Regions from separate parts of the Mesorhizobium sp. M6A.T.Cr.TU.016.01.1.1 genome, predicted to be linked through region 3. Evidence: riboswitches for the same ligand, from Rfam matches in the RefSeq annotation. Region 3 holds a riboswitch; each other region holds the start of a gene.

Region 1 (7,619 bases), 3.3 Mb from region 3:
GGAAAGCCGCTCGAGCCGCACCAATCCCAAGGCGGACTGGTATGTCTGGGCCGACGCCAAGCCCGACGGCACGCCACCCAACAACTGGCTGTCAATCTTCGGCGGCTCTGCCTGGCAGTGGGACACCAGCCGCCAGCAATATTACCTGCATAATTTCCTGGCCGAGCAGCCCGATCTTAATTTCCACAGCCGCGCCGTCCAGGACGCGCTGCTCGATGTCACCCGCTTCTGGCTGGAGCGCGGCGTCGACGGTTTCCGCCTCGACACCATCAACTTCTATTTCCACAGCCAGGGCCTGGAGGACAATCCGCCGCTGCCGCCCGAAGAACGCAACGACCAGACTGCTCCTTCCGTCAACCCTTACAACTACCAGGACCACCTCTACGACAAGAGCCGCCCCGAAAACCTTGGCTTCCTCGAGCGCTTCCGCGCCCTGCTCGACGACTATCCGGCGACAGCGGCGGTCGGCGAAGTCGGCGATTCGCAACGCGGGCTGGAGGTGGTGGCGGCCTATACCGCCGGCGGCAAGCGCGTGCACATGTGTTATTCGTTCGACTTCCTGGCGCCCGAAAAAATCAGCGCGGCCAAGGTGCGCTCGGTGCTGGAAGCCTTCGGCAAGGTCGCCAGCGACGGCTGGTCGTGCTGGGCGTTCTCCAACCACGACGTGATGCGCACTGCCTCGCGCTGGGCGGCCGGCGAAGCCGACCAGACCGCCTATCTCAAGGTGATCTCGGCGCTGCTGATGTCGCTGCGCGGCTCGGTCTGCATCTATCAGGGCGAGGAGCTTGGTCTTGGCGAAGCGGAATTGCAATTCGAGGATCTGCAGGACCCCTACGGCATCCGCTTCTGGCCGGAATTCAAGGGCCGTGACGGCTGCCGCACGCCGATGGTCTGGGATGGCGCCGACAGCAATGGCGGCTTCTCCAAGGCAAAGCCATGGCTGCCCGTGCCCGCCAAGCACCTTTCGCAAGCGGTCGATGTGCAGCAGGGCGACGACAGCTCGCTGCTCGAACACTACCGGCGCTTTCTCGCCTTCCGCCGTTTGCATCCGGCGCTGGCCAAGGGCGATATCGACTTCATCGAAAGCGAGGGCGATACGGTCGCCTTCACGCGCCGCGAGGGCAACGAGCAGATCGTCTGCGTTTTCAATCTCGGCAGCCGACCGGCGGAAGTCAATCTCGGCGGACGCTCGCTGCAGCCCTTGCCGGGGCACGGGTTTTCGGGACAGACTGGCGCCGGCTCTATCCGCCTCGGCGGCTACGGCGCCTGGTTCGGGCGCATCGACTGAGTTTGCAATTCACTGGAGGGAACCCATGGCCGATGTCACGCTAAGGCAAGTGAAGAAATCATACGGCAATCTCAACATTCTCCACGGTATCGACCTCGACATAAAGTCGGGCGAGTTCATCGTCTTCGTCGGCCCTTCGGGTTGCGGCAAGTCGACCTTGCTGCGGTCCATCGCCGGGCTTGAGGAAATCACCTCCGGGGAACTCAAGATCGCCGGCGAGGTGGTCAACGACGTGCCGCCGTCGAAGCGGGGCATCGCCATGGTGTTCCAGTCCTATGCGCTCTATCCGCACATGACCGTCTACGACAACATGGCGTTCTCGATGAAGATCGGCAAGGAGAGCAAGGCCGAGATCGACAAGCGGGTGCGCCAAGCGGCGGAAATCCTGCAGCTGACCAAATATCTCGACCGCTTGCCCAAAGCGATGTCGGGCGGCCAGCGCCAGCGCGTCGCCATCGGCCGCGCCATCGTGCGCAACCCGAAGGTCTTCCTGTTCGACGAGCCGCTGTCGAACCTCGACGCGGCACTGCGCGTCGCCACCCGCATCGAGATCGCCAAGCTCAAGGAGTCGATGCCTGCCACAACAATGATCTACGTGACCCACGACCAGGTCGAGGCGATGACGCTGGCCGACCGCATCGTGGTGCTCAAGGACGGCCATATCGAGCAGGTCGGCACGCCGATGGAGCTCTACAAGAAACCCGGCAATCTGTTCGTCGCCCAGTTCATCGGCTCGCCGGCAATGAACATCCTGCCGGCGACAATCGACAAATCAGGCAACCCGACCATCGTCAGCCATGTCGGCGGGCGCAAGGCGACGGTGCCGATCGCCACGCCGGCCTCAGCGAAGGGCGCTTCGGTGAGCTTCGGCGTGCGGCCGGAGGATCTGATGATCGCTAGCGGCGCGGATTATCTTTTCGAGGGAACGGTGGATTATGTCGAGCAGCTCGGCGAGGTCCAGCTCGTCTATGTCGACATCGGCCGCGCCGACCTGCCGCTGGTGACCAAGCTGCCCGGCAATGTCGAGGTCAAGCGGGGTGCGACGCTGCGGTTGAGTGCCGATGCCGGCGACCTGCATATTTTCGATACCGACGGGCGGTCCTTCACGCTTCACGAAGCGGAAGCAAAGGCGGCCTGAGAACGGCAGCAGGACTGCCGAGCAGTTGTTTGGCGAAGCCAAAAACAAGAGCGGCGGGCAAAGCCCGCCGCTCTTGTGCATTCAGGTTGCTGTTAGAGCGACGTGCGTCCAAGTGGACGCACAAAGTACGCTCTAACACTTTGAACCTACGCATCGTGCTTTCCGAAAATCGATTCCGATTTTCGGGCCGATGCGCTAGCGGCCGAACAGGTTCCGGTCGCTGCCCTGCGGGGCGGACTTCTCTACGTCGCCCGACGAATTGAGCAGCTTGTAGATCGGCGAACCGGTGTTGCGTACCGAAGACGTCTGCGTGTTGTCGACGTTGACGGTCGCCTGCTTGTTGATGTCGGTCCCGCCAACATTGTCGTTGTTGGCAAAGGCGCTGCCGGCAGCAAGCAAAAGCGCGGCGGCGGTAAGAACGATCTTCTTCATTTCAGTGCTCCTGGATTTTCGTATCCCATCAGCGCGGCAGGCAAATGCCGCCGCTGCTGTTGGAACTGGCTGTTAGTTGTTGCCGAAGAGGTTACGGTCGCTGCCGTGGACGGGTTTCTCGTCGGCCGGAACCGGATTCTGCGCCGAAGCGGAATTCTGAACCGAAGCCGTGTACGAGCTGTCGGCCGCAGCGGCCGGCTGGTTGGCGCCGTTCGATCCATAGTTGTCGCTACCGGCAAAAGCGCTGCCGGAGATGGCCAGAATGGCGGCGGTGGCAAGAACAATCTTCTTCATTTCCAATACTCCTGAATTTCTAAAGATCCCCAGCGGCGGACCTGCCGCCGCTCTGTCTTCTTGTTTGACCATGATCTTTTCCGAAAACCGGTTTCCACTTTTCGGGACCATGGTCTGGGATCAGCTGTTAATTGTTGCCGAAAAGGTTGCGGTCGGCGCCCTGGACGGCGGGCTTTTCAGCGTGAGCCGGCTTCTGAATGGAAGCCGTGTACGAGCTGTCGACCGCAGCGGCCGGCTGGTTGGCGCCGTTGGACCCATAATGGTCGCTGCCGGCAAAGGCGCTGCCGGTGATGGCCAGAACGGCGACGGCAGTAAGAGCAATCTTTTTCATTTTTGGTACTCCAGTATCTTAGTTTTCCGTCCGGCTAGCGGCGTGTCTTGGAAGGAATTCGCGTCGTTCGGACAGCCCCGATGTGGGAAGGCCATCCCGCAGATTCCAATCACGAAGTTGTTCCGTGTGGACCAAGAATCTACACCTTGAAATTGTACCAGACGCTTCTACGGGCGCTGCTTTATCTTTTATTTTCAAAGGTTTATGCCAAAGTCGCCATTTGACGATTTGACGGATTGGCGGACCTGCGTTCACAGCGTCATGCACGCATTGTCAACAGAAACGAACCGTTCGGTTCGATTTTAGAAGCGGCTAATAGTCACTTTTGGAAACTGTTAACCTTCTTTGCCTCCGCCGCGGGTCGGAATTCGATGTCACGGCGGCCGACAATGGTGGCCGAAAAAATGGGTTTTCAGCCCTGCAATTACCAACCTGCACGTTTCGCGGGCCGTGTCGCGCCGCATGGATACGATGTCGCTTTCATGCCGACAGTCAGCTGGCCGTCATGATTAGATGACGCCATCTCAGGTGCCGCTTGGTGACGACGAAGCGGAGAATTGGGAAGCCGGTCAAATCCCGGCGCTGCCCCCGCAACGGTGGTGGAGTTCAAGTCGCAACGGGAGACCACTGGGCCACAAGCCTGGGAAGGTGTCGCGACTGTCCGCAAGGACACTCCAGAGCCCGGAAACCAGCCCGAGGTGTCTAGACTCGACTGATCGCGGTGGGCGGTCAAGAGGTGGATGATGCATGTCTGGCCTGTCGCCGGCGTGCAAGCGATCCTTCCTCAATCACCACCAGTTCAGTCTTTGGAGCGACATGCGTCCATCTGGACGCATAAAGTACGCTCCAAGACTTTGAATTGCGCATCGTGCTTTCCGAAATCGATTCCGATTTCGGGCCGATGCGACGGCTATGAGGACAGGACATGGATTCGCGCAACGACATGCTGAGGCTCTTGCACGGCCGCAGGCAAGGCTATTCGCTCGAGCAGCCCTTCTACACCGATCCCGATTTCTTCAAGCTCGACATGGAGCTGATCTGGTATCGCGATTGGCTGTTCATCGGCCACGATTGCGAGTTGCCGAAGCCGGGCAGCTACATCACCGCCCAGATCGGCGACTATCCGGTCGTGCTGGTCCGCGACCAGCAAGGCAAGATCAATGCCTTCCACAATTCCTGCCGGCATCGCGGCAGCCGCGTCTGCAACGCCGACAAGGGCACGGCGGCAAAGCTCGTCTGCCCCTATCACCAGTGGACCTACGAGCTGGACGGCCGGCTTTTGTTCGCTCGCCAGATGGCGGATGGCTTCGACAAGAGCCAGTTCGGCCTCAAGCCGGTGGCTTGCGAAAGTGTCGGCGGCTACATTTTCATCTGCCTGGCCAAGGAGCCGGCGGATTTCGCGCCGATGCGCGCCATGATCGAGCCTTACCTCCTGCCGCACCGACTGCGCGAGGCAAAGGTCGCCTTCGAATCGACCATCGTCGAGAAGGGCAACTGGAAGCTCGTCTGGGAAAACAACCGCGAGTGCTACCATTGCGCCGGCAACCATCCGGAACTGTGCAAGACATTCCCGGAAGCACCGACCGTTACCGGCGTGCAGGGCGCCGACAGCGATCCTGAGATGCTGGCGCACTGGGCCAAATGCGAGGCGGCGGGCCTGCCGAGCAAGTTCCGCATCGATCCGGCTGGGCAATATCGCGCCACCCGCGCACCGCTGCTGCGCGACGCCGTCAGCTATACGATGACGGGAAGGCGCGCGGTGAAGAAGAACCTTTCCGACAGCGTTTCGACCGACCGTGTCGGCTCGCTGCTGCTCTACCACTATCCGACGACCTGGAACCACATCCTCGGCGATCATGCCGTCACCTTCCGCGTGTTGCCGATTAGCGCCACGGAAACCGCCGTCACCACCAAATGGCTTGTCCACAAGGACGCGGTCGAAGGCGTCGATTACGACCTCGCCGAACTTACCCATGTATGGACCGAAACCAACGACCAGGACCGCCGCATTGTCGAGGAAAACGCCTTCGGCATCCTGTCGCCGGCCTATGAGCCCGGCCCCTATTCGGAACTGCATGAGGGCGGCGTCATCCAGTTCGTCGAATGGTACGCCTCCTTCATCGGACCGCGCCTTGCCGAGGACGGCCGGCCGGCGTTGCGCAGCGTCGCCTGAGAGAAACGTGAAGAGATGAACGCAATGACGGACCTCGGGCTCTACCGCCATCTCGACGAAATGGCGCCCTGGAACGACCGGCTGCAGGTGCTGGAGGTGATCGGCGTCAGCGACGAGGCGCCTGACGTGAAGACCTTCACCTTCCGCTCCGACAACCAGACCTGGTTCCGCTATAAGCCGGGCCAATTCGTGACGCTGGAACTGCCGACCTCCGACGGCCCGCTGATGCGGACCTATACGCTGTCTTCCTCGCCGTCGCGGCCGTTCTCGATCGCGGTGACGGTGAAGGCGCAAGCCGGCAGTCTCGGCACGCGCTGGATGTTCGACAATCTGAAGCCCGGCGTTCACGTGAGGGCCTATGGTCCGACGGGTGACTTTTCGCTGCACAGCCATCCCGCGGCCAAGTATCTGTTCATTTCGGCCGGCTCCGGCGTGACGCCGATGATGTCGATGCTGCGCTGGCTGAACGACTGCGCGCCATGGACCGATGTCGGCTTCGTCAACTGCGCGCGAAAGCCCGAGGAGATCATCTTCCGCAAGGAGCTCGAACTGCTCGGCAGCCGCATGCCGGGTCTGACGCTTGGCTTCATGATCGAGGAACGGTCCAGCCGCGAGGGTTGGTTCGGCCATATGGGCCGGATCGACGCGATACGGCTGCCGCTGCTGGCGCCAGACTTCCGCGAGCGCGAAATCTTCTGCTGCGGCCCCGACCCGTTTATGCGTGCGGTGCGGCAGATGCTGGAGGCCACCGGCTTCGACATGGGCAACTATCATCAGGAGAGCTTTGCGGCCCCGATGGTGGAGGAAATACCGGCCCCGTTCGGTTCGCCGGCAGAGGGTGGGGTCGAAATACCTGCCGAAGCCGCAACGCCAATCCGCTTTTCGCTTTCGGATGTCGATGCCGACTGCGTTGCCGGCCAGACCGTGCTGCAGACGGCGCGCGCTTCGGGCGTGCGCATCCCGGCGGCCTGCGAGTTCGGCCTGTGCGGAACCTGCAAGGTGAAAAAGGTCTCGGGCACGGTCGAGATGAGCCACAATGGCGGCATCCTCGATCACGAGATCGACGACGGCTTCATCCTTGCCTGCTGTTCGAAGCCGCTGACGGCGATCGAGATCGAGGCATGACCGGCGGCCCTAAAGCGCGTCGCGTTTTGACCGGCCTTATGCGACGCGCTTTAGGTTGTTGCGCGACATGCATTAGACCCCGTAGCGCTCGGTGCGGATGAGGCTTGCCGGAACGCCGGCATCGATCAGCGCCTGGGCGGCGGCCGACACGAAGGCATTCGAGCCGCAGACAAAGGCGAACCTTGGCGGCGCGGGCAGCCGCACCATCGACTGCTCTATCATCGCGGCATCGATCCGCCGTGAATAGTCCGCCGGGCGCCGGGCCGGCTCGCGGGTCAGCGCCAACACCAGATCGAAGCCGTCCCGGCGATCGTGGAAGTCGATCAGCTCGTCGCGAAAGATCACCTCGTCCCAGATCCGTGCGGAAAACACCAGCGTGGCAGGCACCGCCGATTTGCGTGCGGCGCGATGGCGGATCATCGCCATTAGCGGCACCACGCCCGACCCGCCGCCGACCAGCAGAAGCGGGCCGCCGTCACTGTCGGACCAGACAAAGTGTCCGCCGAGCGGGCCGCGCAGCTCGACCTCGTCGCCGACTGCCGCGACCTCGTGGAAGAACGGCGAGACCTCGCCATCATCGAGCCTTTCGATCGCCAGCTCGATCGTCTCGCCGGCTTCCGGCGCCGAGGCAATGGAGTAGGAACGGCGCGCCTGATAGCCATCCGGCGCCGTCAGCCTGACATCGACATGCTGCCCGGCACGATAGGCGAAGGGCCGTGACGGCCGGAGAAAAAAGCTGGTGACGCGCGGCGTGCGCTTTTCGATGCGGGTGATGGTCACCGTCTGCCAGGGCGACTGCGCCGCCGGCCCGTCGTTCATGGATCGCCCGTATAGCGCT
Region 2 (7,619 bases), 1.6 Mb from region 3:
TCACATCAGGAACGATTGCGAATGAGCATCGTGACCACGAAAAAAGCGCCGACCGAGCTGGTGATGATGCCGATCGGCAGTTCCTGCGGCGGCAGCAGCGTGCGGGCTAGAAGGTCGCTTGCCAGCAACAGCACCGCTCCAAAGAGGGCGCAGCTTGCAATCAGGCGCAGGTGCAACGGGCCGGCCAGGGGCCGGGACAGATGCGGGATCATCAGACCGACGAAACCTATGACGCCTGCCACCGAGACGAGGATCGCCGTCGAGAAAGCAGCGACGAGAAATGTCGTCCTGCGCATCCGCGCAACCGGCACGCCGAGGCTTTCGGCGGCGTTTTCGCCGGCCAGGAAAGCGTCGAGCCGACGGTGGTTCCAAAGTCCGAACACAAGGATGGTGCCTGCGCCCAGAGCAGCCAGTCCGACATTGTCCCACCGCGCCAGCCCGAGCCCGCCCATCGTCCAGAACAGCACCGAGTGGGCGGCGCGCTGGTCACCGGCAAAGACGAGATAGTTGGTCAAGGCGGTGAACATGAACGATACGGCAAGCCCGGCCAATATCAGCCGTTCGGGGCCTTGCCCCCTCACCCGCGAAACCAGCAACAGCACGATGCCGGCGGCCAAAATGCCGCCGGTGAAGGCAGCGACCGGCAACGTCCAGATGCCGAAATGGTCGCCAAAAATGGTGATAACGGAAACCGCGCCGGCCGCGGCACCGGACGACAGGCCGAACAGGAACGGATCGGCGAGGTCGTTGCGCGTTACCGTCTGCAGCAGCGCGCCGATGACGCCCAGCCCGGCGCCGACACAGATGGCCATGATCGTGCGCGGCAGCCTGAGATCGACAACGATTTTGCCGACCGGACCGGGCACGATGTCTCCGTCCAGTCCGGCCGCATGTCCGAGCGCGGCAACCACGTCGCTCAACGCTATGACCGTCGATCCATAGGCGATCGACAGCAGTGCAAGAGTGGCAATCGCCACTGCTCCTGCTATCATTGCCAATTCGAACGCCCTGCGGCGCAAGCTCAGAAAGCTTCCGGGTGCATCGCCCTGGCGATCTTGCCGATCGCCTCGATGTTGGCTGGCCCGGGCGTCAGCTCGGCATAGCGCAGCGCGACGAAGCGCTCATTCCTGACCGCGTCGGTTTCCTTCATCGCCGGATGAACTTTGAGGAAATCGAGCAGTTTCCTGTAGCCGCCACCGTCCTGGTAATCGAGCAGGATCAGGAACTGCGGATTGCGGGAGGCGACCGTTTCCCAATCCGTATTGCCCCAGCTCGTCTGCATGTCGGCCATGATGTTGTCGCCGCCGGCAGCGGCGATCATGGCGCTGGGGATCGCGAACTTGCCTGATGTGAAGGGTTTGTCTTCGCCGGAGTCGTAAAGAAATACGCGCGTTCCCTTGTGGTCGCCAACCTTCGCCGTGATATCGGCGAGTTGCGCTTTCCAGTCCGAAACAAGTTTTTTCGCCTCGGCTTCCTTGTCGAAAATCCTGCCCAGCTTTTCGATGTCGTCGTAGAGCAGGTCCATCGAGGCGGCGGGGCGGTTGTTGTCGAGATGGACGCAGCTTTCCGTCAGCACCAGCGTCTTGATGCCGTGCGGCGCCAGCGTATCGGGCGTCACCTCGCCGCCCGGCTTCATGCCGTAATACCAGCCGGCGAAGAAGAAATCGGGCTCGACCGCGACGAGGTTTTCAAGTGTCGGATATTTCGGCGCGAGTTCCGGGATCGAGCCCTGCTCGGCCTTGAATTCCGGACCGACCTTGTACCATCCGGTGATGCCGGTCAGGCCGAGGATCGACGGTTGCAGCCCCAGCGCGAAGGCCATCTCGGCCATGTTCATATCCTGGATGATGGCGCGCTTCGGCGCGGCGTCGAACGTCAGCGGCGTGCCGCAGCTGTCTACAGTTACCGGGAAAGCAAAGGCGGTCACCGGGAAAGCGAAGGCGGTCTGGGCAAACAGGAGGGAGGCGAAAGACAATGCGAGGCGTTTCACGAATATTGCTCCTTGGTCAAATCGGAATGTGAAGAGGCACGGTTCGGAACGTCGAATACCGTGAGTTCGCGGTCTTCGGTGGGATGGCGCAGCCGAAGCACGTCGACGCCGAAAATCTGGCGGATCAACTGCTTGGTCAGCGCCTCGCGCGGACCGGCAAACGCCTGCAGGCGGGCCTCGTTCATCACCGCGACCCTGGTGGCAAATGGCGTGACCAGCGACAGATCATGAAGCACCGCCACGACGGTCATGCCAAACTGCGACACGAGTTCGAGAAGCTCGCTGCGGGCGCGCGGATCGAGATGATTGGTCGGTTCATCGAGGAACAGGATTTTTGGCTCCTGGGCAACGGCGCGTGCCAGCTGGGCGCGTTGCCGCTCGCCACCCGATAGCGAGCCGATCGTGCGGCCGAGCAGCGGCAGCAGGCCGGTTCTGCGAAGCGCTTCGACGGCGATGTCGCGTTGCTCGCTCCTCCGTCGCAAGCCGGCATGCGGGACGCGGCCAAGCTCGACGTAGTCGATCACGGCAAGCCGCGGATCAGGCTGATCGGTCTGGCCGACGACAGCCATGTGCAGCGCCCGCTCGGCGGCCGAAAACGTCTCCAGCCGGCGTCCGGAAAATCTCACATCTCCCGCGCTTGGCCGCAGGGTGCCACATAGCATGCGCAACAGCGTCGTCTTGCCGGCGCCGTTGGGACCGATGATTGCGAGGCGATCGCCCGCCGCCACCGAAAGGCTGACCGCGCTGACCAGGCATTGGCCATTCGCCGTCGCGCTCAGCTCACGCGCTTCAAGAAGAGGCTGGGAGGCGTCCAACTTACCGTCACTTTCTCAATGGCGACGGAAGGAAGCTGGACGGACCGGCCGACAAGACCGATGTCCACGTCTCCTCCCGGCACACCCCGTCCGGTCAACTCATGCTGATGGCAGGTCTCCTGGCTCGCGGGTCTTTGCGCCATCCTGCCTTCCCAGCCTTGCCGGCCAGTGGCATTTCGGATTTTGCTAACCGCTTACAGTTGCGGGGGCAGCCACGGCCTCGATCCGAAGATCTCACCGTGTTCCCTTTTCACCCCTTGCCTTTCGACTCGGGGACCATCACCCAGGCACCCTAGTTTTCCGCCAATCACAGCGCAATAAATTTCCAGGGTTGAAACAGCCGCTGGAGCGAAGGGTCTTGTCAGAAAGAGCCATACGAATCTCGTTATGTAATAACGTTACCATTTAAAAGACGCCGCTTGCTCCTGTCAAGCTCTTTCGCCCGACGCCTTCGACTTGCCGGCCGCCGTCGCTCGCGATTTGCGCGGTGCGCAATTTCGATCAAACTGCCTCCACCAGGAAGCGGCACCATGACTTTGCCAAATGCGAAGACTGGGCCAAATGCGAAGACTGGGCCAAATGCGAGGAGCCATATGAACCCGACCGAGAAAGCGCTGTGGTTCGTCGAAAGCCACCTGCCGGAATCCGTCTCGCTCGACGATGTCGCCAAGAGCAGCGGCGTGTCGCGCTTTCACGTGACGCGGGCTTTCGGTGCTGCGACCGGCCGTTCGTGATGGGCTACATGCGTTCTCGCCGGCTGACCGAAGCGGCGCGCAAGCTCGCCGCCGGCGCACCCGACATCCTTTCGCTCGCGCTCGACACCGGCTACGCTTCGCATGAGGCCTTCACCCGTGCCTTCCGCGACCAATTCGGCACCACGCCGGAACTGGTGCGCGCGCAAGGCTCGCTCGACAATCTCGCTCTCGTGGAGCCGATCCTGATGGACCAGTCCTTCCTCACCAATCTCGAGCCGCCGCGTTTTGAGACCAGCCGGCCGTTTCTCATCGCCGGTCTCGGCGAACGCTACAGCTGCGAAACCAGCGCCGGCATCCCGATGCAATGGCAGCGGTTCGGCCCGTATATCGGCAATATTCCAGGCGAGATCGGCGACGTCGCCTATGGCGTCTGCGTCAACGGCGACGACACCGGCAATTTCGACTACATCGCCGGCGTCGAGGTGTCCGATTTTTCGGACCTGCCGAGGGAGTTTTCGCGCGTGCGCGTGCCGGCGCAGAAATACGCCGTGTTCGCCCATCGTGACCACATCTCGACCATCCGCCGCACGGTCAACACGATCTGGAACAAATGGCTGCCGGCCTCCGGGCACGAGATCGCCGATGTGCCCGAATTCGACCGCTACGGCCCCGAATTCGATCCACGCAGCGGCAATGGCGGGCTGGAAATCTGGATACCGGTGAAGGGGTGAAGCGCGGCCAGCCAAGGGCAATTGCTTCAGACAAATGATGCTTCCAGCTTGTGTTGGAGATCATTGTCGAGGCGCGCTCCGCCCGGTTTTTGCCTTCTCCCCTTGTGGGAGAAGGTGTCGCCGAAGGCGACGGATGAGGGGTGCTCCAGCCTGGCGCCGATGGCGTTCCGTCCAGCACCCCTCAACCGTCTCGGCGCTGCGCGCCGATCCACCTTCTCCCACAAGGGGAGAAGGGAAAGACGTTACAGCTCCAGGTTCCAGTTCTGGCCGACCAGATCCTTGCCGAAGGCGTGATGACGTTCTTCGTCGGCCAGCTTGAATCCTGATGCCTCGTAGATGCGGCGCGCTGAGGTGAGAATGTCGTTGGTCCACAGCGTCAGCGTCTTGTATCCCTTCGCACGGGCAAAGCCGATGCATTCCTCGACCAGTCGCTTGCCGATGCCGAGACCGCGCGCCGAGGGTTCGACATAAAGCAGGCGCAGCTTCGCCACCGCGTCCGAATTGCGCACGACGAAGACCGAGCCGACGACTTCCCCGTCCCGCTCGGCGATCCAGCTGCGCTCCGATTTCGGATCGAAGGATTTGACGAAGGCACCGAGGATTTCGGCGACCAGCGCCTCATAGGTTTCGTCCCAGCCATACTCCTGCGCGTAGAGCAGGCCCTGGCGATGGACGATCCAGCCGATGTCGCCGACCTGCAAAGGCCGCAGCATGTAGGGAATTTTGGGCTCAGTGCCTTCGCCCAGCAGGCGCTGCACCGTCTGCATCGCCTTGACCAGCCTGTCCTGTTCCGGAGCGGAAAGCCGGTCGAGCAAGGCCGCGACCTGATCGTGCGAACCCTGGTTCAGCGGCGCGAAGGCCGTCCTTCCCGCCGGCGTCAGCGCGATCGACGAGCGCCGCGCATCGGCTTCAGTCGCTGCGCGCTCCACCAGGCCGCGCTCCTCGAACTTTTTCAACAACCGGCTGAGATAGCCAGGGTCGAGACCGAGATCGCGCGCAAGATCGGTGGCGGTCAGCCCATCGCGATGCGCCAGTTCGTAGAGCACCCGAGCCTCGGTCAGCGAGAAGGTGCTTTTCAGCCATCCTTCGTCGAGCAAGCCGATCTGACGGGTGTAGAAGCGGTTGAAGCCTCGCACCGCATCGATCCGCTCCTTGCCGGGTTGATGATGAATCGTCATGGCATCCTCCTGCCCGCACACGATCAATCATTTGCTTGACTTAGTCAAGTATCCAGGCATCAGACTCGCCGGATCAACTCCTCGAAGCCATTTGCCAGATGAGAGGCTCCGGCCGAGAACATCTTCACGAGGTTTTTTGGGCGGCCGGGGGTCTTGTTGGCATCCAGCAGCACCGCCCTGCCCTCATGGATGACGAAATCGAACTTGCCGTAGTCAAAACCGAGTTCGCGTCGCAGCTGGCGCATTTCCTGGGGAACAGGCACGGGCTCGCGGCGGATCGTCTCGGACGCCTTGACCAGGGCGTTCGGCGAGACGTAGCGGGTGCAACGTTCGCTCTCTCCGCAAAACACCCAGAACCGCGCCGCGAAACCATCGGGTTCTTTTTCCGGAATGAACTTGTCCACGACCAGATCGTCGCGCCCGAAGACGCCATCCGGAACATCGCCGAGAGATCCGTAGACCTCATAGGGCTGCAGGACTGGCATGTCCGGAAATGGCGGTGGTTTCCTCGCGCGCTGCGCTCGCCGATTGAGGAACCTCTCCGGAATGCCCTGATTGTTGAGATTGCTTTTGACGATGACCGGGCCTGGCCAGGCGTCTCCCTCGTTCACCAACGCTCCGCTGATCCGTCGTTTGGATATGTCGGCCGTCCCGACATTGAGGCAGAATGGGAAACTCCGTGCATAGTCGAGATAGTCTGCGGGCGTTATCGTCGCATCGACATGCAGAACCGCGACGTCGGCGCTGTATGTCTTCGACAGACCTTGCTGAATCCGGACCGAATGGCCGCGCCTTTTCAATTCTCCCAGAACGTCGAAAAGCAAATAGGGACTGCCCCTGCGCAACAGGATATCGCGCTTGCCAAGGAACTGATCGTGCTCATGCGTTATGACGACGATACGCGCCACGGCTACCCCCTTGGCTTCCATACCCACTTCCATTAAGCGGCTATGAGCAGTTGACGCCAGCCTTTTTAGGTCCGACGGGCACACATGACCAATCATTGGGACAGTTATCACCGTCACTGGATGCTCCTGGAGGCGCCGCTCCGGCCAACTCCGGAGACAGTTGGCATTGTCGAGCGCGAGCTTGATCTGGACGAGGCCGATGTTCTCCTGCTGGGCGTTACCCCGGAACTGGCCGGCCTCGGCAAGACGATGCTGGCCGTCGACGGATCCGCCGCCATGGTTTCGGGCGTATGGCCGGGCGACAGCGCCTGCCGCAAGGCAACGACCGGGAACTGGCTGGACCTTCCGCTCGGCCGCGCCAGCGTCGGCGCGGTCATAGGCGACGGTTGTCTGACGGTCGTCGATTCCGCACGCGCTCGCCACGCTCTTCTGGGCGAAGTCGCCAGAGTGCTGAAGCCCGGCAGCCGCGCGGCGATCCGCGTTTTCGCCGGCCCTGAGACGTTCGAGGATTTGCAGGACATCAAGGCCCAAGCCTTGGCCGGCGGAATTGAGAATTTCCATGCGCTCAAATGGCGGATCGCTATGGCGTGTACGACCAGCGATTCCGATCGCGCCATAAATGTGCAAGTGATCCGCGACGCTTTTGACGAGATATTCCCGGACCGCGCCGCCCTTGCCGCGCGGACAGGGTGGAGCATGGCCTCCATCGGCACCATCGACGTCTATGCGGGTTCCCAAACGACTTATTGCTTCGCGACGCTTGCCATGCTCGTCGACCAGGCGAACGACTGGTTCGACGAAGTGCGCGTCGTGCCGAGCGGATCCTATCCGCTGGCGGAACGATGCCCGCTTCTGGTGCTTGGTTCTCCGAGGCACCGAGGAGAAGAGCATAGGCACGTTCCTACGACCCGGACATCTTGAATTTAGTTCATCGGGTGAGCCGATCCAATAGCAAAGATCATCGTGACCTCGCATTTCCGGCTTGTTGGAACTGCGCTGGCCAGTAACACGGGCGGGGAAATGAAGAATTTTTGGGTGACATTACTGTTATTTTTTGCAGTCCAGTCGTGCTTTTTACCTGCCTCAGTCGACGCTGAAGAGCTTCCAACTAAGGTGCCTTTGACAAAATTGGAGTACCCGGGAAAGCCAAAGAACATTCGCATGCTCTATGTGAAAATTCTTTCTTTGGGCAATCGGACAGTCAACCAACCTCTGCTACTCGATACCGGATCGAGCGGAATGACGATCGATTGCAAATCGGTGCTTCCCGCCGAAATCTGTTCGGACACAGGAATAAAGATC
Region 3 (7,619 bases):
GCTGCAGGCGGATGAAAGCTTCGACACGGTTCGCCACCTGCGCCACGCGGTCCGGCTCCGGCCGGTTAGCGAAGCCGCGGAAGGCCAATGCCGGGTCGGTTTCGCTCTCGCCCTTGAAGGAAATGGCGCCGGCGAGGATGCGGCCGTCGAGCTCGGGCAGCACGACATGCATGGCTAGGTCGGCGGGGGCGAGGCCGCGCTGGTTGTTTTGCCAGATGTCACGGCGTGTCGTCGCGACGATGACCTGGAACACCGGCACGCCAGCGCGGTCGAACAGGGTCTCGATGCCGGGCTCGGCACCGGAGGCGAAGGCCGTGGCGGTGATGATGGAAGCGGGCTTAAGCGTCGACAGCGCGGTTTCGACAAAGGCGAGCGAGGCCGGGTCCTTGAGGCTGGAGACGAAGATGGGGACGGGGACCATGCCGCGCGCGCTCAGGGCCTCAAAAAGGGCGTCGATGGGCGCGATGTCGGCTGCCAGCAGCATCGAGCGGTAGAAGAGGATCGGGATTATGGGCGCGGCGTCTCCCTCCCCCTCGAGGGGAGGGTGGCCCGAAGGGCCGGGTGGGGTCGTTGCGGCAGTGCTCGACGTTTTTTTCTGTTGGCGCGCGTCAGAGGCGACCCCACCCCCGGCCTGCGGCCGGACCCTCCCCTCGAGGGGGAGGGGGACATCGCGCTCGACGACCCCCAGTCCCGGTTGATAATAGCCCGCCTTTGGCACGCTGACAGGTTCAGCGACCGCCACACCTGATCCGGCGAGACTTGCCAGCTGATGCACCAGCGCCATCATATTCTCCGGCCCGCCTTCGCGGAAATAGCCGAGCAGGCCGTCGAGCTCTTCGCGCGGCAGCGTCGAGCATTCGATTAGCCGCAGATCCTCGTCGCGGCATTCGCCGGGCAGCAGCGCCAGTTTTATGCCACGCGCGCGGGCGGTCGAGGCGAGCTGGTCGCAGCCATAGCGCCACCAGTCGTAGCCACCGAGGATGCGAACCAAAATAACCTTCGCGTGGCGGGCGACGCTGTCGACCCAGAGATCGACGGACATCGGATGGCGCAGATCGCGTAGAGCCGCCAGCCGCATCGACGGCAGGCGATCCGCGTCCGCCTTCCACGCCGCCGCCAAGCCGGCCAGATCGCTGTCGGTGAAGGACAGCGCCACGATATCCGCAGGCGTCTGCCTGAGATCGACAGGCTCGGCGAGATCGTCGAGCGAGGCGGATGTTGTGGTGAGGATGTGCATCGCGGCTCGTGCCTGAGGTCAGCCGGCGAGGATACGCTCGATTGCCGGGCGGTTCAGCCCTTTCAGGCCGATGACGACGAGGCGCGAGCGGCGGTCGTCGTCGGCGGTCCAGGCGCGGTCGTAATAGTGATTGACGCGCCGACCGACGGCCTGCAGCAACAGCCGCATCGGCTTGCCGCCGACCTCGACGAAACCCTTGACGCGCAAAACGTTTTCTTCCTCCGCCGCGGTGGCGACGCGCAAAGCCAGCTCATCGGGATTGGCGATCGACGGAATATCGATGACGAACGAGTCAAAATCGTCGTGCTCGTGGTCGAGCTCGTCGTCGTGATGGGTCTTGCGGTTCTCGATGTCGTCCTCGACGGCAAGGCCGAGGCCGAGCAGCACAGACGGATCGACCTTGCCCTGCGAGGTCGGCACGATCTTGACGGCGCGCGCGGTGTGCTCGCCGATGATGGCATTGGCGCGGGCTGAGCCGGCGGCGTCCATCAGGTCGCTCTTCGACAATATGATCAGGTCGGCGCAAGCCAGCTGGTCCTCGAACACCTCCTCGACCGGATCGTCGTGGTCGAGCGTCTCGTCCTGCGCGCGCTGCGCCTGCAGGGCGTCCATGTCGTTGGCAACGCGGCCATCAGCCAGCGCCGGTCCGTCGACGACGGCGATGACGCCGTCGACCGTCACCCGGCTCTTGACCGTCGGCCACTGGAAGGCCTGGACCAGCGGCTTGGGCAGAGCGAGGCCGGAGGTTTCGATCAGGATATGGTCGACCCTCGGCGTCAGCGACAGGATCTGATCGAGCGCCGGGACGAAATCATCGGCGACGGTGCAGCAGATGCAGCCATTGGCCAGCTCGACGATGTTTTCCTCGGGGCAGGTGTCGATGCCGCAGCCTTTGAGGATCTCGCCGTCGATGCCGATGTCGCCGAACTCGTTGACTATGATGGCCAGCCGCTTGCCCCCGGCGTTTTCGAGCAGATGGCGGATCAGCGTCGTCTTGCCGGCGCCGAGGAAGCCGGTGACGACGGTGCAGGGCACGCGGGAGACGGAAGCGGTCATATCTGGTCCTTCAAAAGGTCGAGGGGAGGGACGCGGGCGACGAGGCCGCGCTTCAGGCAATCGGGGCGGCCGCGCCATGGAATGAGGCCGTCGGTCGAGGTGGCGAAGAGCTTTGCGCCAGCGACGAGATCGGCGCCGCTTGTCGCGGTCAGGTCGCCGAAGACATAGCTCCAGCAGCCGTCGCGCAGGATCGCGGCGCTCAGCCGGCGCTTGCAGTTGCCGAGGCATTCGACGGTGCGGATACGGATATTTTCGCCGGAAGCGGCGCGGCGCGCGTCATCGGCAAGCAGTTCGCCGGCGCGGGGATGGCCATCGGAGCCGGTCTCGTCACGGCAGGAGGCGCAGACGATCACGGTAACGCCGGCCAAGGCATCACTATCGCGGGACAATACGTCCGCTGTCTCAGCCGAAAAACTGCTGTCGCGTTTCAAATCAGGCTCCTTGCCCGGAAAACCCGCCAGGCGAATCGGATTCTTCTGTCTTAGACGGCAGGTCTCCTGGCTCGCGGGTCATCGCCTTGGTGCCGCCTTCCCGGGACCGTCCCAGTGGTTTTCGGCCTTGGCTCGTCGCTTACAGTTGCGGGGACAGCCGCGGATTTGAAATCGGAATTTCGCACCGCATTCCCTCTTGGCTCCTCCCTTTGCCGAGAGGAGACCGTCTGGACCGGATTTAGGCTTGTGGAGGCAGTCGTGTCAACGCACGTCTACGAGGCGGCAATGTTGGCGAGCACGGGCCCCAGATCGCCGGCCGGCGTCACCTCGATGCGTTCCAGGCCGAGCCAGCCCTGCATCAGCTTCAATTCCTCGAAAAGCTTAGCAGCGGTTTGCGGCGGGGCGCCGGGCTCGGCATAGGCGGCATGGACGCGCAGCACGCCGGCGGGACGGTCGGCCTTGAGGTCGATGCGCGCCACGATCCTTTCGCCGAGCAGGAACGGCAGCACATAGTAACCGTACTGGCGCTTTTCGGCAGGGGTATAGATCTCGATGCGATAGCGGAAGTCGAACAGTCTTTCCGTTCGGGAGCGCTCGAAGACGACAGGATCGAACGGCGCGAGCAGGGCGCGCGCCTCGATCCGGCGCGGAAAACGGGCGTCCTTGTGCAGATAGGCAGGCTTGTCCCAACCTTCGACGCGAACCGGCAAAAGATCACCTGCCTCGACCAGTTCCTCGATGCGGCCCTTGATGTCGGCGGGAGAGAGACGAAAATAGTCGCGCAGGTCTCCCGCTGTCGCGACGCCGTGGGCGCGGGCGGAAATGCGCAGCAATTCGCGATGCGCATCCTCAGGGGAGGGCACCGGCAAGCTGAGTATTGCCGGCGGCAGCACCCGTTCCGGCAGATCATAAAGCCGCTCGAAGCCACGACGTGATGCCGTGGTGATGCGGCCGGCCCAGAACAGCCATTCAAAAGCGTGCTTGGCGTCGCTCCAGCCCCACCAACCGCCGTTTCCCTTTTGGCCTTCGAGAGCCGACGCGGCGAGCGGGCCGCGCGATACAACCTCGCGATAAATGTCTTCAATGTAAGTGGTGCGTTCGCGCCCCCACTTGGCCAGCCCATTATACATTTCCTCGCCGCGCTCGGCCCGTTCCATGCGCCAGCGCATCAGCGGATAGGTTTCGACCGGTAGAAAAGAGGCTTCATGCGCCCAGTATTCGAAGACCGTGCGCTTGCGCGTCACGGCGGCGTTGTCGAGCAGCGCAAGCGGGTAGGGGCCAAGCCGCGAATAGAGCGGCATATAGTGGGCACGCACCACTGCGCTGACGGAATCGATCTGCAGCAGGCCGGTGCGGGCAAGGACGCGGGCCAGATGGCGGCGATTGGGCGTGCCGTTCGGCCTGACATCGGTAAAGCCCTGTGCGGCAAGCGCGATGCGCCGGGCCATGGCGATCGAGATTTTTTCCTTCATGCAGACGGCACTCTGTTGGCGTTCGACCAAAGGTTGGGGCGATGATTCCGCGCCATGCTAGCAGGGTTTTGGCGGCATCTATGTCAGGAGAGAAAAGTGGAGTAAAAAGTGAAGGAAATCAAACAGGAGCAGATCGGACCAGTTTATCCGGATATGCCGTCCAGCACCGTGTTTTGAACAAGGTTTGACTTGCTTCGCCGAAAGGCCTGCGCTAACCCTCGCCGCGTTGCAGCATAGAGCCCCCTAAAACGGTTCAGTGGTTAAACTGTCACGCTTCCGCAAGTGGGTCCGGTGCTGTAATCAGAGTGGATTGGCCGCCAACGGAAAGCCGCAGCATGAACGCGTTGTTGAGTTCGTACCTGCCCATCGTCCTGTTCATCGGCGTGGCGCTGGTCGTCGGCGTGGCGCTGCTTGCCGCACCCTTCCTGGTGGCCTACCGCAACCCCGATCCGGAAAAGCTTTCCGCCTACGAATGCGGTTTCAACTCGTTCGACGACGCCCGCATGAAGTTCGACATCCGCTTCTATCTGGTGTCGATCCTGTTCATCATCTTCGATCTGGAAGTGGCCTTCCTGTTTCCGTGGGCCGTGTCTTTCAGCCAGATCGGCATGCTCGGTTTCTGGTCGATGATGGTGTTTTTGGCGGTGCTGACCATCGGCTTTGCCTATGAATGGAAGAAAGGAGCGCTGGAATGGGATTGAGCGACAATTCCGGCACGCTCGTCGCGCCGAAGCCAAAAGGCATTCTCGACCCCAGCACCGGAAAGCCGGTGGGGGCGAGTGATCCTTTCTTCCTCGAGATCAACAACGAGCTGGCCGACAAGGGTTTTCTCGTCACCTCGACCGAGGCGCTGATCACCTGGGCGCGCAGCGGCTCGCTGATGTTCATGACTTTCGGTCTTGCCTGCTGCGCGGTCGAGATGATCCACACCTCGATGCCGCGCTATGACTCGGAGAGGTTCGGTGTTGCTCCTCGCGCGTCTCCGCGCCAGTCCGACATCATGATCGTCGCCGGCACGCTGACCAACAAGATGGCGCCGGCGCTGCGCAAGGTCTACGACCAGATGCCGGAGCCGCGCTACGTCATCTCGATGGGCTCCTGCGCCAATGGCGGCGGCTATTACCACTATTCCTATTCGGTGGTGCGCGGCTGCGACCGCGTCGTGCCGGTCGACATCTACGTGCCCGGCTGTCCGCCGAGCGCGGAAGCGCTGCTCTACGGCATCCTTCTGCTGCAAAAGAAGATCCGCCGCACCGGCACGATCGAACGGTGAGCGGGATGATGAGCCTGTCGTTAAATGAACTCTCGACCTATCTCGGAGAGAAGCTGAGCGGCCGGATCGGCGATGCGGTGTTTGCCTATGGCGAACTCACCATCTCTGTCGAGCCGCACGATCTGATCGAGGTGGTAACCTTCCTGCGCGACGATAAAAACTGTCAGTTCATCTCGATCATCGACGTGTGTGGCGCAGATTATCCGTCGCGGGCTAAGCGCTTCGACGTCGTCTACCACCTGCTGTCGCCGAAGCAGAATATTCGCATCCGCATCAAGGTCCAGGCCGACGAGGAAACTGTGGTGCCGTCGATCACCGGCGTTTATCCCGGCGCCGACTGGTTCGAGCGCGAAACCTACGATCTCTATGGCGTGCTGTTTTCGGGCCATCCCGATCTCAGGCGGATTCTGACCGACTACGGCTTCGAGGGTCATCCGCTGCGCAAGGATTTCCCGCTGACCGGCTTCGTCGAGGTGCGCTATGACGACGAGGCCAAGCGGGTCATCTACGAGCCGGTGGAATTGAAGCAGGAATTCCGCAATTTCGATTTTCTGTCTCCGTGGGAAGGTACGGATTACGTGCTTCCGGGGGATGAGAAGGCAAAGCAGTAAATGGCTGAAACCTCCGTTCGCAACTTCAACATCAATTTCGGCCCGCAACATCCTGCGGCGCATGGCGTTTTGCGCCTCGTGCTGGAGCTCGATGGCGAAGTCGTCGATCGCGTCGATCCGCATATCGGGCTGTTGCATCGCGGCACTGAAAAGCTGATCGAAGCCAAAACCTACCTGCAGGCCGTGCCTTATCTCGACCGGCTCGACTATTGCGCGCCGATGAACCAGGAGCATGCCTTTGCGCTTGCCGCCGAGCGTCTGCTTGGCATCGAGGTGCCGAAGCGCGGCCAGCTGATCCGCGTGCTCTATTGCGAGATCGGCCGCATCATGTCGCACATTCTCAATGTGACGACGCAGGCGATGGATGTCGGCGCGCTGACGCCGCCTCTGTGGGGCTTCGTCGAGCGCGAAAAGCTGATGGTGTTCTATGAGCGGGCCAGCGGCTCGCGCATGCATGCGGCCTATTTCCGGCCCGGCGGCGTCCACCAGGACCTGCCGCAGAAGCTGGTCGAAGATATCGGCAGCTGGATCGATCCGTTCCTGAAATCGCTCGACGATCTCGACGCACTGCTGACCGGCAACCGCATCTTCAAGCAGCGCAATGTCGACATCGGCACCGTTTCGCTGGCCGATGCCTGGGCCTGGGGCTTTTCCGGCGTCATGGTGCGCGGATCCGGCGTCGCCTGGGATCTGCGCAAGTCGCAGCCCTATGAATGCTATGCCGAGATGGATTTTGACATTCCGATCGGCAAGAACGGCGACTGCTACGATCGTTACCTCGTGCGCATGGAAGAGATGCGCCAGTCGGCGAAAATCATGCGCCAGTGCGTCGACTTGCTGCTCGGCAAGGAAGGCGCAGGGCCGGTGTCGAACCTCGACGGCAAGGTGGTGCCGCCGAAGCGTGCGGCGATGAAGCGCTCGATGGAAGCGCTGATCCATCACTTCAAGCTCTACACCGAAGGCTATCGGGTGCCGGCGGGCGAGGTCTATGCGGCGGTCGAAGCGCCGAAGGGCGAGTTCGGCGTCTATCTCGTCTCGGACGGCACCAACAAGCCCTATCGCTGCAAGCTGCGCGCGCCCGGCTTCGCGCATCTGCAAGCCATGGACTTTTTGTGCCGTGGCCACATGCTGGCCGACGTCACCGCCGTCCTCGGCTCCCTCGACATCGTGTTTGGTGAGGTCGATCGATAAATGTCAGTCCGCCGTCTCGCAGAAGCCAGCCTCCAGCCAGCCTCCTTTGCCTTCAACCGGGCGAATGCGGCAGCGGCGAAGCAATGGATCAAGAAGTATCCGAAGGGCCGCGAGCAGTCGGCGATCATCCCCTTGCTGATGCTGGCGCAGGAGCAGGAAGGCTGGGTGACCAAGGCGGCGATCGAGACGATCTCCGATATGCTCGATATGCCCTATATCCGTGGGCTCGAAGTCGCGACTTTCTATACGCAGTATCAGCTCAATCCGGTCGGCACCCGCGCGCATATCCAGGTCTGCGGCACCACGCCCTGCATGCTGCGCGGCTCGGAAGCGCTGATGGACGTGTGC

The links. A riboswitch is a leader RNA that binds a small molecule or an ion and turns the genes downstream of it on or off. The one in region 3 is predicted to bind cobalamin.
Region 1: linked by a shared signal. The riboswitch ahead of EJ075_RS07930 (aromatic ring-hydroxylating dioxygenase subunit alpha) and the one ahead of EJ075_RS24280 (DUF1636 family protein) in region 3 are both predicted to bind cobalamin.
Region 2: linked by a shared signal. The riboswitch ahead of EJ075_RS31925 (ABC transporter ATP-binding protein) and the one ahead of EJ075_RS24280 (DUF1636 family protein) in region 3 are both predicted to bind cobalamin.

What each region holds. Positions count from the first base shown of each region.
Region 1 is NZ_CP034452.1:1,710,923-1,718,541, forward strand. Features, by position in the region: gene EJ075_RS07905 (alpha-glucosidase) at 1-1,288, shown strand, start outside; gene ugpC (sn-glycerol-3-phosphate ABC transporter ATP-binding protein UgpC) at 1,314-2,426, shown strand; gene EJ075_RS07915 (DUF680 domain-containing protein) at 2,622-2,858, opposite strand; gene EJ075_RS07920 (DUF680 domain-containing protein) at 2,931-3,152, opposite strand; gene EJ075_RS07925 (DUF680 domain-containing protein) at 3,280-3,483, opposite strand; cobalamin riboswitch at 3,993-4,195, shown strand; gene EJ075_RS07930 (aromatic ring-hydroxylating dioxygenase subunit alpha) at 4,409-5,656, shown strand; gene EJ075_RS07935 (hybrid-cluster NAD(P)-dependent oxidoreductase) at 5,681-6,781, shown strand; gene EJ075_RS07940 (FAD-binding oxidoreductase) at 6,854-7,600, opposite strand; gene EJ075_RS07945 (molybdopterin-dependent oxidoreductase) at 7,597-7,619, opposite strand, start outside.
Region 2 is NZ_CP034452.1:6,584,582-6,592,200, forward strand. Features, by position in the region: gene EJ075_RS31915 (iron ABC transporter permease) at 6-992, opposite strand; gene EJ075_RS31920 (ABC transporter substrate-binding protein) at 1,022-1,957, opposite strand; gene EJ075_RS31925 (ABC transporter ATP-binding protein) at 1,987-2,805, opposite strand; cobalamin riboswitch at 2,897-3,101, opposite strand; partial or broken gene EJ075_RS31930 (AraC family transcriptional regulator) at 3,399-4,231, shown strand; gene EJ075_RS31935 (helix-turn-helix domain-containing GNAT family N-acetyltransferase) at 4,474-5,409, opposite strand; gene EJ075_RS31940 (hypothetical protein) at 5,469-6,338, opposite strand; gene EJ075_RS31945 (methyltransferase domain-containing protein) at 6,402-7,238, shown strand; gene EJ075_RS31950 (hypothetical protein) at 7,281-7,619, shown strand, end outside.
Region 3 is NZ_CP034452.1:4,988,701-4,996,319, forward strand. Features, by position in the region: gene cobN (cobaltochelatase subunit CobN) at 1-1,237, opposite strand, end outside; gene cobW (cobalamin biosynthesis protein CobW) at 1,256-2,293, opposite strand; gene EJ075_RS24280 (DUF1636 family protein) at 2,290-2,724, opposite strand; cobalamin riboswitch at 2,763-2,967, opposite strand; gene EJ075_RS24285 (winged helix-turn-helix domain-containing protein) at 2,997-4,196, opposite strand; gene EJ075_RS24290 (NADH-quinone oxidoreductase subunit A) at 4,532-4,897, shown strand; gene EJ075_RS24295 (NADH-quinone oxidoreductase subunit B) at 4,888-5,469, shown strand; gene EJ075_RS24300 (NADH-quinone oxidoreductase subunit C) at 5,478-6,080, shown strand; gene EJ075_RS24305 (NADH-quinone oxidoreductase subunit D) at 6,081-7,271, shown strand; gene EJ075_RS24310 (NADH-quinone oxidoreductase subunit E) at 7,272-7,619, shown strand, end outside.